DNA from 3 places in the Tepidamorphus gemmatus genome. Region 2 is predicted to be linked to each of the others. Evidence: predicted binding sites of a transcription regulator. Region 2 holds the regulator's gene; each other region holds the start of a gene.
The links. The regulator LexA, encoded in region 2, represses DNA repair genes until DNA is damaged. The targets are predictions, from matches to a motif close to TGTTCNNNNTGTGTTCNG.

Region 1: the regulator LexA is predicted to act here: its motif matches at 2,592-2,609, upstream of recA (recombinase RecA).
Region 3: the regulator LexA is predicted to act here: its motif matches at 2,389-2,406, upstream of EDC22_RS15675 (helicase-related protein).

Annotation. Positions count from the first base shown of each region.
Region 1 is NZ_SMAK01000001.1:420,346-424,569, forward strand. It holds gene alaS (alanine--tRNA ligase) at 1-1,283, opposite strand, end outside; gene recA (recombinase RecA) at 1,445-2,524, opposite strand; gene cckA (cell cycle histidine kinase CckA) at 2,870-4,224, opposite strand, start outside.
Region 2 is NZ_SMAK01000002.1:287,323-291,546, forward strand. It holds gene eboE (metabolite traffic protein EboE) at 1-39, opposite strand, end outside; gene EDC22_RS04230 (3-dehydroquinate synthase) at 39-1,235, opposite strand; gene EDC22_RS04235 (transmembrane 220 family protein) at 1,370-1,717, shown strand; gene lexA (transcriptional repressor LexA) at 1,828-2,553, shown strand; gene EDC22_RS04245 (ComEC/Rec2 family competence protein) at 2,537-4,224, opposite strand, start outside.
Region 3 is NZ_SMAK01000012.1:33,112-37,335, forward strand. It holds gene EDC22_RS15675 (helicase-related protein) at 1-2,238, opposite strand, end outside; gene EDC22_RS15680 (DUF3108 domain-containing protein) at 2,675-3,544, opposite strand; gene rpmB (50S ribosomal protein L28) at 3,851-4,150, shown strand.

The sequences.
Region 1 (4,224 bases), on a different contig from region 2:
TCCTCGCGCTGGCGCTGCATGGCCGCGGCGAAACCTTCGGTATCCACCGCGATGCCGCGCGATTTCAGTGCATCCTGGGTGAGATCGAGCGGGAAGCCATAGGTGTCGTAGAGCTTGAAGGCGATGTCACCGGCGAGCCGATCGCCGGCCGACAGGTTCTCGGTCGCCTCGTTGAGCAGGGCGAGACCGCGGGCAAGGGTGTGGCGGAAGCGGGTCTCCTCGAGCTTCAGCGTCTCGGCGATCAGCGCCTCGGCGCGGTGCAGCTCCGGATAGGCCCGCCCCATCTCGGCGACGAGGACCGGGACGAGGCGCCACATCAGCGGCTCGCGGGCGCCAAGCAGCTCGGCATGGCGCATGGCGCGGCGCATGATCCGGCGCAGCACGTAGCCGCGACCCTCGTTGGAGGGCAGGACGCCGTCGGCGATCAGGAAGGCGGCGGCGCGCAAATGGTCGGCAATGACGCGATGCGATGGCCTCGCGGTGCCGGTCGCCGGTACGCCGGTCAGCTCGACCGAGGCCTCGATCAGGCGGCGGAACAGGTCTGTGTCGTAGTTGTCGTGGGTACCCTGCAGGACGGCGGCGATCCGCTCGAGCCCCATGCCGGTGTCGATCGACGGACGGGGCAGCGGGATGCGCTCGTCGCGGGTCACCTGCTCGAACTGCATGAACACCAGGTTCCAGATCTCGATGAACCGGTCGCCGTCCTGATCCGGGCTGCCGGGCGGGCCGCCGGGAATGTGGGCACCGTGGTCGAAGAAGATCTCCGAGCATGGGCCGCACGGACCGGTGTCACCCATCGCCCAGAAGTTGTCGGAGGTGGCGATGCGGATGATCCGCTCCTCGGGGAGCCCGGCGATCTTGCGCCACAGGCTGAAGGCCTCGTCGTCCTCGGCGTAGACGGTGACCAGCAGGCGGTCGCGAGAAAGCTCGAATTCGCGGGTGACGAGGTTCCAGGCCAGTTCGATCGCGAGCGGCTTGAAGTAGTCGCCGAACGAGAAGTTGCCCAGCATCTCGAAGAATGTGTGATGACGGGCCGTGTAGCCGACATTGTCGAGGTCGTTGTGCTTGCCGCCGGCGCGCACGCACTTCTGGGCGGTGACGGCGCGCGAATAGGGGCGATGCTCGGCGCCGGTGAAGACGTTCTTGAACTGCACCATGCCGGCATTGGTGAACATGAGCGTCGGATCGTTGCGCGGCACCAGCGGGCTGGAGGGGACGATCTCGTGGCCGTGCCGGGCGAAATAGTCGAGGAACGCGGAACGGATCTCGTTGACGCCGGTCATGGCGGAACACCTGTGGACGTTGGACGAAGCTGCAGCCGATGCGGCCGCGGGCGGGGCCGTTTTACCGACGGCCCGGAACCCTGTCCACCGCAGGGGTACATGGCGCAACGCCCGGCGCATGGGCCGGACACAGACGCAGCGCGCGCGCCGCGCGCGGCCGCTCAGCCGTCCAGGGCCGCGTCGTAATCCTCGTCGCCGCTGCTGCGGGCAGGTGGAACCACCAGGCCGGCATTGGCGCGGATCGCCGCCTCGATCCTATCGGCGATCTCCGGATTGTCGCGCAGGAACTGCTTGGCATTCTCGCGACCCTGGCCAAGCCGCTGGCTGTCGTAGGAGAACCAGGCGCCCGACTTCTCGACGACACCGGCCTTGACGCCGAGATCCAGCAGTTCGCCCGTCTTGGAGATGCCCTCGCCATACATGATGTCGAACTCGATCTCCCGGAACGGCGGCGCCAGCTTGTTCTTGACCACCTTGACGCGGGTCTGGTTGCCCACCACCTCGTCGCGATCCTTGATCGCGCCGACGCGGCGGATGTCGAGACGGACCGAGGCGTAGAACTTGAGCGCGTTGCCGCCGGTGGTCGTCTCGGGGCTGCCGAACATCACGCCGATCTTCATGCGGATCTGGTTGATGAAGATCACCATGGTGTTGGAGCGCGAGATCGAACCGGTGAGCTTGCGCAGCGCCTGGCTCATCAGCCGAGCCTGCATGCCCGGCAGCGATTCGCCCATCTCCCCCTCGAGCTCGGCGCGCGGCGTCAGCGCGGCGACCGAATCGATCACCAATACGTCGATCGCGCCCGAACGCACCAGCGTATCGGCGATCTCCAGTGCCTGCTCGCCGGTATCGGGCTGCGAGATCAACAGATCATCGACGTTCACACCGAGCTTCTTGGCATAGGTCGGATCGAGCGCGTGTTCGGCATCGACGAACGCGCAGATGCCGCCGCGCTTCTGCGCCTCTGCCACCGTATGCAGCGCGAGCGTGGTCTTGCCGGAGGATTCCGGCCCATAGATCTCCACCACCCGGCCGCGGGGCAGGCCGCCGACACCGAGCGCGATGTCGAGGCCGAGCGAGCCTGTGGGGATGGTCGCGACTTCGACAACCTTGCCGTCGCGGCCGAGCCGCATGATCGAACCCTTGCCGAAGTGGCGTTCGATCTGCCCCAGGGCAGCCTCGAGGGCCTTGGTCTTGTCCATGCCGTCTCCTTCGACGAGGCGCAGCGGGGTGTTGGCCATGTGCAGGGTTCCTTATTCCACGGGGAGGACCGGATGCGCAACGGCCTGAATGTACCTGTTTTGTTCATGGAACACAAGCGGAACATTCGTCCACTCTGCCGGAGGTCGCGCGGACCGGGCTGTGTGGTGGCGCCCTCGGGCGGCGGGGCGGCGGGGGCCGCCGGAACGGCGCATCGAGGACCGTCTCAGGGGCTGGTACGCCTGCTGATCACCACGTCAAGGCCGTGGTCAGGGTCGTTCCCGCAGAGGCCGCAGCGCGTCATGTCGCTCTGCGGACGTCGCCATCCCGGTGCCGATCCCGAGACGTCCGGGACGTCGGGGCATCGGCCGCCATGGCGCGGTTCCTCAGGTCGCCAGCACCTCCTTGACCGTCGCAGCGAGCTCCTTGAGGTTGAAGGGCTTCGGCAGGAAGGTGAACTTCTCACCGCCCTCGAGGTTCTTGCGGAAGGCATCCTCTGCATAGCCGGAGACGAAGATGATCTTCAGCTCCGGATTGCGCTTGCGCACCTCCTTGAGCAGCGTCGGGCCGTCCATTTCCGGCATGACGACGTCGGAGACGACGAGATCGACATTGCCGTCGTGCTCGTCCATCAGCTCGAGCGCGGCGGCGCCGGTGTCGGCCTCCAGCACGGTGTAGCCACGCGAGGCGAGTGCCCGCGCGGCGAAGGCGCGAACCGATTCCTCGTCCTCGACCAGCAGGATGGTGCCGCGCCCGGTGAGGTCGCGTGGCGCCTCGGGCGCAGCATCGCGGCGCTGCACCGCCTCCTCCGGCATCGGCTCGTGGCGCGGCAGGTAGATGCGGAAGGTGGTGCCCTTGCCTGGCTCGGACTGCGCGAAGATGTGGCCGCCGGTCTGCTTGATGATTCCGTAGACGGTCGACAGGCCGAGCCCGGTGCCCTTGCCCACCTCCTTGGTGGTGAAGAACGGATCGAAGATCTTCTCCAGCACCTCCGGTGTCATGCCGGTGCCGGTGTCGGTGACCTCCAGCAGCACGTATTCGCCGGGGGCGATGGTGGTATCGCCGAGCTTCTCTGACTGGGCGCGGTCGACATTGCGGGTGGCGATCGTCAGGCGCCCGCCATCCGGCATCGCGTCGCGGGCGTTGACGGCAAGGTTGATCACCACCTGTTCGAGCTGGTTGAGGTCGGCCTTCACGAACCAGAGGTCGCGGTCCTGCTCGAGCCGCAGCTCCACCTTGGCACCGAGCAGCCGGGCCAGCAGCACCTGCAGATCCGACATCACCTCGCCCAGACGCAGCACCTGCGGCCGCAGCGTCTGCCGGCGCGAGAATGCCAGCAGCTGCCGCACCAGCCCAGCGGCGCGGTTGGCGTTGTGCTTGATGTTCATGATGTCGTTGAACGAGGGGTCCGTCGGCCGGTGATTTGCAAGCAGCAGGTCCGAGAAGCCGATGATCGCCGTCAGCACGTTGTTGAAGTCGTGCGCGATGCCCCCGGCGAGCTGGCCGACCGCCTGCATCTTCTGGCCCTGGGCGAACTGGCCCTCGAGCGCGCGCTGCTCGGTGATGTCGAGCGCGTAGATGATCGCCGCCTCGCCGTCGCCGTCCTCGACCGGGCTGATGAAGAAGCGGGCGATCCGCCCGGACTCGCCCGCAACCTGCGCGTCCACCGGCTTCACGTCGGCCCGGCCGGCGAAGGCCGCCTCCAGCGCCGCCGACAGCGCCTCGCGGTCGCGCTCGCCGA
Region 2 (4,224 bases):
GAGATCCGGCCCCGACTCGCCTTCCCGCCCCAGACGCATCAGGCTCCAGCCCGCTCGCGCAGCCAGTCGATCGCCCGGCCGATCAGGCCGGCATCCATCTCGTGGACTTCATGGCCGGTGCCAATCGCGGTGAGGAGCGTCACGGTCAGCTCCCCGCCGAGATGTTCCTGGAACTCCCGCAGCCCCCGCAGTACCGAGCGTTCGCCGTCGCTGTCGCGCGTGTCGAGCGCGGAATGCCAGAGGCGGAATCCCAGGGTCTCGAGCAGACAGGCGATGCGGATATCGTCCCCCTCCGGAAGCAGTCCGGCCAGCACCGAATACCGCGAATCGAGCGCGATCCCGATGGCCACCGCCTCGCCATGGCGCAGATGATACCGCGTCAGGGCCTCCAGCCGATGCGCGGACCAATGCCCGAAATCCAGTGGCCGCACGCTTCCGGTCTCAAAAGGATCGCCGCCCCGTGCGATCTGGATCATGTGCAGCTCCGCGCAGCGGCGGATCATGTAGGCCATCGCGTCCGGCCAGTAGAGGGTCAGCTCGTCGACATTGGCCTCGAGCCATTCAAAGAAGCTGCGGTCGCGGATAAGCGCGACCTTCACGGCCTCGGCCATGCCGGCGATCTTGTCGCGCTCCGGCAGCATCAGCACGAAATCGAGGTCGTTCAGGACTGCGAACGGCGGCGCGAAGGTCCCGACGAAGTTCTTGACCCCGTTCAGGTTGACCCCGTTCTTGACGCCGACTCCGGAGTCATTCTGGGCGAGGACCGTCGTCGGCACGCGGACGTGACGAACGCCGCGATGGGTCGTCGACGAGACGAGGCCGACCGCATCGAGTACCGCGCCGCCGCCGATGGCGATCACATAGGAATGACGGTCGATGTGATGCTCGTAGAGCCGCTGCTGGATCCTTTCAACGAAATGCAGATCGACCTTTATGCGTTCGCCGCCCGGAACCGGATGTGGCGGCGCTACCAGGTCGATGCTGTCGCGATGCGCGCGGGCATAGTCTTCGATCAGCCCAGGCAATTCCGGCATGGTTTCGACCAGGCCGTCGTCGATGACGACGAAGCAGCGATGGCGCTTGGCGGGCTCGAGCCGCGCCAATGTATCGCGCAGCACGGTATTGTCGGGATCGAACAGCCGGCGTGTGAACACGACGGGATAGCTGTAGGAGACGGTGAACTCCTGGCGGTAGGTCTCCGTCGCCGGCGAAACGCGCCCACGAACCCGGCCCATCTGCGCGCTGCTCCCTCAACACACCTTCATTTGACGAGAAGGTTCTCTGCCAGCCCCCGGGCACGGTAGTCTCATTCCGGACAACGCTCAATGCTTGCCGCTAAACCGACACCTTGTCCAAGGGGAGGAAAATGATGCGGGTGCTCCATGGCGCGCTGTGTCTGATGCTGCTGCTGTTTGCTGCCCTGCAATACAACGATCCGGATCCGGAGATCTGGATCCCGATCTACGCCATTCCCGGCATACTCGCCGGCATAGCGGCGGGGAGACCGCACGCCGTGCAGCACGGAGCTCTGCGCTCCGTCGTTCTGGCCGTAACGGTTCTTGCGCTGCTCGGCGTCTATCATTACTGGCCACAAACCCAGCATTTCTGGAAGATCGACGTGTGGTGGCAGGATGAGGCGGCACGCGAAGGATTGGGCGCGATGATCGTCGCCGTCACCATGCTGGCCGTCGCAATTCCTGCTCTTCTGCGACGCTGAAAGGCTCCGAGCCTCGCGTCGATTGGGGTTGCCGAACACAAGGGGAACAGCTATGGTTGTTCTCGTTTCGTACCATGACTGGCACCGCGATGCGGGAACGGAGGGCCAGGATGCTGACGCGCAAGCAGTACGAGCTTCTCATGTTCATTCACGAGAGGCTGAAGGAGGCCGGCGTACCCCCCTCCTTCGATGAGATGAAGGAAGCCCTTGATTTGAAGTCCAAATCCGGCATCCACCGGCTCATTACCGCGCTGGAGGAGCGGGGCTTCATCCGCAGGCTGCCGCATCGCGCGCGGGCGCTCGAGATCATCCGGATGCCCGAATCGGTCGCGCCGGGGCTGGCGGGCGCGCGGACGCGCGGCTTTGCGCCGAGCGTCATCGAGGGAAGTCTCGGCAAACCGCCGGCGGCCGCCCCGTTGCCGCAGCCGCAGGCTGTTTCCGAGGACCGGACGGTTGCCATCGAGATTCCCGTGATGGGTCGGATTGCAGCCGGTACTCCGATCTCGGCCATCCAGACCCAGAGCCATACGATCCACGTCCCTCCCGAAATGGTCGCCCGCGGCGAGCACTTCGCGCTGGAGGTCCGTGGCGACTCGATGATCGAGGCGGGTATTCTCGACGGCGATACGGTCATCATCCGCCGCACCGACGCCGCCGATACAGGAGACATCGTCGTCGCGCTGATCGACGATGACGAGGCGACACTGAAGCGCCTGCGCCGCAAGGGTGCTTCGATTGCGCTCGAGGCTGCCAATCCGGCCTATGAGACGCGGATCTTCGGTCCTGACAGGGTTCGCATCCAGGGTCGACTGGTCGGCCTCATTCGCCAGTATTGACCGACCCGTTGCCGCTGCGCGGCGTGATCCGTCGCGTGTCAGCCGCCTCGGTAGTGCGGCGGCTCCACGGGCGGATGCCGGCCCGTTCGGCGGCGGTAGAGACGAGGAGCGCGGGTCCGGACCGGCGGATGATCGTGGCGCCACCGACGGCCAGTTGCTGCGGACCGATGACCAGCGCGGTTGCCGCGCAGCTATCCGGCGGCACGAAGGGGCTGACCACGACATCGGCCCGGATGCAATCCTCGGAAAATGCGGCCGGATCGCGCACCAGGGCCAGCGTCAGGCCAGGCCGGGAAGCAATGCAGCCGATAGGATCGCACTGGATGGCCGCGGCTGGGCCGGTCAGCGTACCGGCCATGCCGGTTGCCAGCGCTGCCGTGCTGCTCGGCGATGCTGATTCCGCCGCGGCACCGACCGGCGCTTCGAGGACTTCGCGCGCCTGCAGGGTCGGGTCGATCCCCGCATGTCGACGCCAGCTTTCGGCCTCGTAGCCGGTGCTTCGGCGGGGGACGAAAGCCAGCTCGCCCGTGTCTGTGCGCAGCGCGACCAGGGTGCCGCTGCGGTTGATGTAGACGTCGGGCGGTGCCGTCTGCAGCGCGATTGCGCCCCCAAGGGCGAGGGCGGGGAGCCCCCACAGGCGCCAGCCGGTCCGCCAGAGCGCCAGCCACAGGCCGCCGACGGTCATCAGCCCGAGCGCGGCCAGCGGCATCTGCGGCACCATGCGCACGGCGCCCGGCCATGAGGCGACGCCGTGCGCGATGGCCAGAACAATGTCGATCCCGAACCCCATTGCCGCCAGCGGGAAGGTCTCGAGACCGAACGGCATGAGCAGGCAGGACGCGAGCCCCATCGGCATGACGAGCAGGCTGACCACCGGCATGGCGGCAAGGTTGGCGGCCAGGCCGTAGACGGCCACCCGGTTGAAGTGGAAGGCCCCGAAGGGCGCGGTCGCCAGTCCCGCGATGAGCGAGGTCAGAGCGAGGCCGAACACGGCGCGCCCGACAAAACGTACCGCCGGGTGGACAGGATCGCCCGAGGATTGCCAATGCTGGCGGACCGTCTCATAGGTCGCGACCAGCGCCACGGTCGCGGCAAAGGACATCTGGAAGCTCGCGCCGGTCAATGCCTCCGGCGTCATCACGAGAACCAGCAGCGCGGCCAGCGCGACATTGCGCAGTGTGATCGCTGGCCGATCGATGAGCACCGACAGCAGCATGACCGCCGCCATGACAAACGCACGCTGCGTCGCAATCGAGGCGCCGGACAGTACCAGATAGGCCGCTCCGCCGACGAACGCGGTGGCAGCCGCCCACTTCTTGATCGGTCGATTGAGGGCAAGCGACGGCGAGATCGCCAGCAGGGTCCGGACGCTCCAGAACAGGGTGCCGACGACCAGCATCATGTGCAGACCGGAGATCGCGAGGATATGCGCCAGGCCGGACACCCTCAGTGCCTCCTGGTCGGCCTTGGGGATCGCGCCGCGCTTGCCGGTGACGAGCGCGGCGGCGATCGCCCCTGCCCTGCCCGGTACCGCCGCCATGATGCGGGCCGCCAGATCGTCGCGCAGGGCAGATGCGGCGATCGACAGCCGGGCGCGGATATCCGGCGCTCGAGATTCGGGGACATGTCTGGGACGGCTTATCAGGTATCCGACGCCGCCGATTGCCTCGA
Region 3 (4,224 bases), on a different contig from region 2:
GGGGCGGAACCCGAAGGCGCGATACAGCCCGCGCGCCGTGCCCGGCTCGATCGCCACTGACATGCGTCCGCTCTGGACCAACGCCGCGACGTGATCGAGGCCGGGCTGGTGCAGTCCGCCATGATGCAGCGCCCAGAGCTGGGCGGCCAGGACGCGCGGTCCGGGCTTCAGCAGGGCCGGCAGGTAGATGTGATGGGCGCCGAAGCGCACGCCGTGGCGGCGCAAGGCCGCACGGTCGTCCTGGGACAGCGCCCGCACCTCGTCGCTGATCCTCGAACGTTCGAGGATTCCGAGCGCCTCGCCGAGCTGGAAGGCAATGCCGCGCGCCATGCCGGCGAGGCTGTCGTCCTCGAGGAGCGCCTTCAGCGGCCCCAGACGCTGGGCGATCCTGTCGGCCATCCAGCGTCCAAGCCGGTCCGCGGCATTGTCGCGCGGCGCGCCGGCGAGCTGCTCGTCGGCGAGCAGGGCGATACGCGGAGCGAGCAGGACATCACCCTTCTCGAGCCGGCCGACCGGCGCGCCGCGCCACATGAAGGTGCCGTCCAGGGTCAGCGAGATCACCTCGTCGGCATCCCTGGCCAGCCGCTCGGCGCGCGCCTGGAGTTCGCCGGCCAGCGAGCGCCGCGCCGCTGCCGAGATCGCCTTGAGATGGTTGCCGTCGGCTTCCGGATCGGGTGTGAAGCGCAGACCGTCCAGACGGCCGACATGATGGCCTTCGACGGTCACGTCGCCGCCGGTATCGATATCGGCTTCCATTGTGGCGTTCTCCCTCAGGCTGCGGGCCAGCACGCTGGTTCGGCGATCCACGAAACGGTGCGTCAGGCGCTCGTGCAGGGCGTCCGACAGACGGTCCTCTACGGCGTGGGTGCGCTCCTGCCAACCGGCAGGATCGGCCAGCCAGTCCGGTCGGTTGGCGACGAAGGTCCAGGTGCGGATGTGGGCGATTCGGTTGGACAGGGTGTCGATGTCGCCGTCGCTGCGGTCGCATTCGGCGACCTGCCGGGCGAACCAGTCCTCCGACAGCCGTCCATGGCGCATCAGCTGCGTATAAAGGGTCGCCACCAGCTCGACATGGTTGGCGGGCGCGATCTTGCGGTAGTCGGGCACCTGGCAGACATCCCAGAGCCGCTCCACCGCATGATGGCCGCGGGCGATGTCGGCGATCTCAGGATCGCAGGCCGCAGCCTCCAGGGCATGGATGTCATCGCCGGCGGGTGCCCGGGTCAGCCCATCCTCGCGCGGAGCCGCCGCCAGGCTGGCGCGCAGGGCCGTCAGCGAGGAGAAGTCGAGGTCGGCATTGCGCCACTGCAGCAGATGGACCGGCTCGAAATCGTGGCTCTCCAGCCGGCCCACCAGATCGTCGGCGAGCGGGTCGACGCGGCCGGTCACGCCGAACGTGCCGTCGCGCAGGTGCCGCCCGGCGCGGCCGGCGATCTGGCCCATCTCCGCGGGGGTGAGATCGCGGTAGTGGAATCCGTCGAACTTGCGCCTGGCGGCAAAGGCGACATGATCGACGTCGAGATTGAGCCCCATGCCGATCGCGTCGGTGGCCACCAGGAAATCCACCTCGCCGGACTGGTAGAGGCCGACCTGGGCGTTGCGTGTGCGCGGGCTCAGCGCCCCGAGCACCACCGCCGCGCCGCCGCGCTGACGCCGGATCAGCTCGGCAATGGCGTAGACCTCCTCGGCCGAGAAGGCGACGACGGCGGAGCGGCGCGGCAATCTGGTGATCTTCCGCTGGCCCGAATAGGCCAGATGCGACAGCCGCGGCCGGGTCACCACGTTGAGGTTCGGCATCAGCCGGGTCAGGATCGGGCGCATGGTGCCGGCGCCGAGCAGCAGCGTTTCCTCACGGCCGCGCCGGCGCAGAATGCGATCGGTGAAGACATGACCCCGGTCGAGATCGGCGGCAAGCTGCACCTCGTCGATCGCGACGAAGGCGACATCGAGATCGCGCGGCATCGCCTCGACCGTCGAGATCCAGTAGCGCGGATTGGCCGGCTTGATCTTCTCCTCGCCGGTAACGAGCGCGACCGCCTCGGCGCCGACCCGCTCCACGACGCGGCCGTAGACTTCGCGCGCGAGCAGCCGCAGCGGCAACCCGATGACGCCGGATTCGTGTCCGAGCATCCGCTCGATGGCAAGATGAGTCTTGCCCGTGTTCGTCGGACCGAGCACCGCGGTCACGGTCCGCCCGCGCGCGGCGGGGTGGCGGCCGACATCCGGCAGGTTGGTCATGACGCCTCCCGTGGCGATGCCCCCGGCCATTGGGCCAAAGCCGTGTCGCATCTTACCCGCTGCCTGTAAAGAGGCGGAATCGGAGTATCCGCGCCGCAGCGATGCCCGGTTGTCCCGATCCGGCACAGGTCCGCTGGCACGATTCACGGCTGGAACGCGAACGGAACAAATCCCGCCCGAATCGCTGACTCGTCCCGCTTCGCGATTCGTTCCCGGCGAGATATGGAGTGCAAATGGAAATGGTCCACCATATCTGGAATCGGAACCGGGATGCCGATACGGGATCCGTTAACGGAATGGTTCGAGGCCGTCGGCGCGCGACGCGCCCCGTCGCCGCGGACGCCGTCAACTGGAGCCGGTGCAGGTCCCCATCATCCGCCCGCGTCACGACCTCTCCCGGCTGGCGCAGACCTGGAGCACGCGTCCGAGTCGTCCGTCAGTCGGCGAGCGCCGCCGCGCGGGTCTGCAGCGCGCCGCTGGCGGTCAGCTCGGTGGCCTGCACCACCGCAGCGCCGAGCGGCGTTGGAATGGTGACGCGATAGGGCACGAGAATGTCCGAGCCGGGCACGGGGGTGAGCATCACCTCGGCTGTGATCTTCTCGGCCGTCTTGACCTCGTCCTTGTCGGTGCGGTGGCCGGCGATCGCCCGGTAGCGGGCGTTACACACCAGCACCTCGTCGGCAAAGCCGACGCCGCCCGAGACGGGCTGGATCTCGCGGTATTCGAGGTTGACGTCGAAACGCTCCTGGCCGTTGAAGATCGGTACGCTGCGCTCACAGGCGCGCTTGTCGAAGCCGTCGACCGAGTAGCCGCCGGGAAAGAACAGCGCGCTGATCGGATCGATGATGCCGCGCTTGTCGGCCTCGGTCACCTTCACGCGATTGGGATGATTGACATGATAGGGCGTCGGCGTCGGGGTGATCCTGAGCTGGCGGACACCCGAGCTGTTCATCGTCATGCGGATCGTCGCGGTCTTCTTGCCGTCGGTGGCATTGACGGAGAAGGCGCTGGGCTGCGTCCTGCCGTGCTGCAGCCTGCCGGCGGACGAGGCGCTGGCGCTGTACTCGTAGAGGACGCCGGCGATGCCGGTAAGCTTGCCGAACCCGTCGATCCGGTATTTCGGGCCTTCGAAGGTGCCGACGAGGGTGGCATTGCCGATCGGCAGAGCGCCGAGGCTGACTCGGTAGTTCAGCTGGAACCGGTAATCGGCCTCGTCGGCGGTGGCGACAGTGACGGCTGCCAGCCCGACAACCGCGGCGACCGAGATCCGCTTCGCCAGCCTGGCGCTCCACGCAACCGACTTCATCGCACTCGCCTCATCGACCGGAGGACCAGACCCGCCAACCGCCTCGACATTCCGTCAGGCCATGCCGCGCAGGCTCGCTTGGTATGGTTAAGGTTCGGTTAGCGAACCCCTGTCACCCGACAGCATGGACGCCGAATCTGGCGCGTTGATGTCGGAACGGCAACCCCGCCCGGTTGTCGGCCGCCCTCGGCCGACTTGACGCTGTGCCGCGCGCTGTCTATAGGCTCACGCTGAATTCCCAGAACGGCAAGGCCGCCCGGTCCGCCGACCCTGTCAGGCGGCCGCAAGCATTTCGAGGATAGTACCATGGCCCGGCGTTGTGAGCTGACCGGCAAGGCGGTCATGTCCGGCAACAATGTGAGCCACGCCAACAACAAGACCCGGCGTCGGTTCCTTCCCAACTTGCTCAACGTGACGCTGATGAGCGACACGCTGAACCGCAGCTTCCGGCTGCGCATCTCGGCCAATGCGCTGCGCAGCGTGGAACATCGCGGCGGTCTCGACGCCTTCCTGATGAAGGCGCGCGACGAGGAGCTGTCCGAGCGGGCGCAGGGTCTGAAGCGCGATATCGCCAAGGCCGCAGCGGCAGCGACGCCGACGGCCTGAACCTGCCGGTCGGCGCCACAGGCGCCACGTCCCGTCATTTCTATGAACCGTTTGTCTCCGTCCTTGCGAACCGC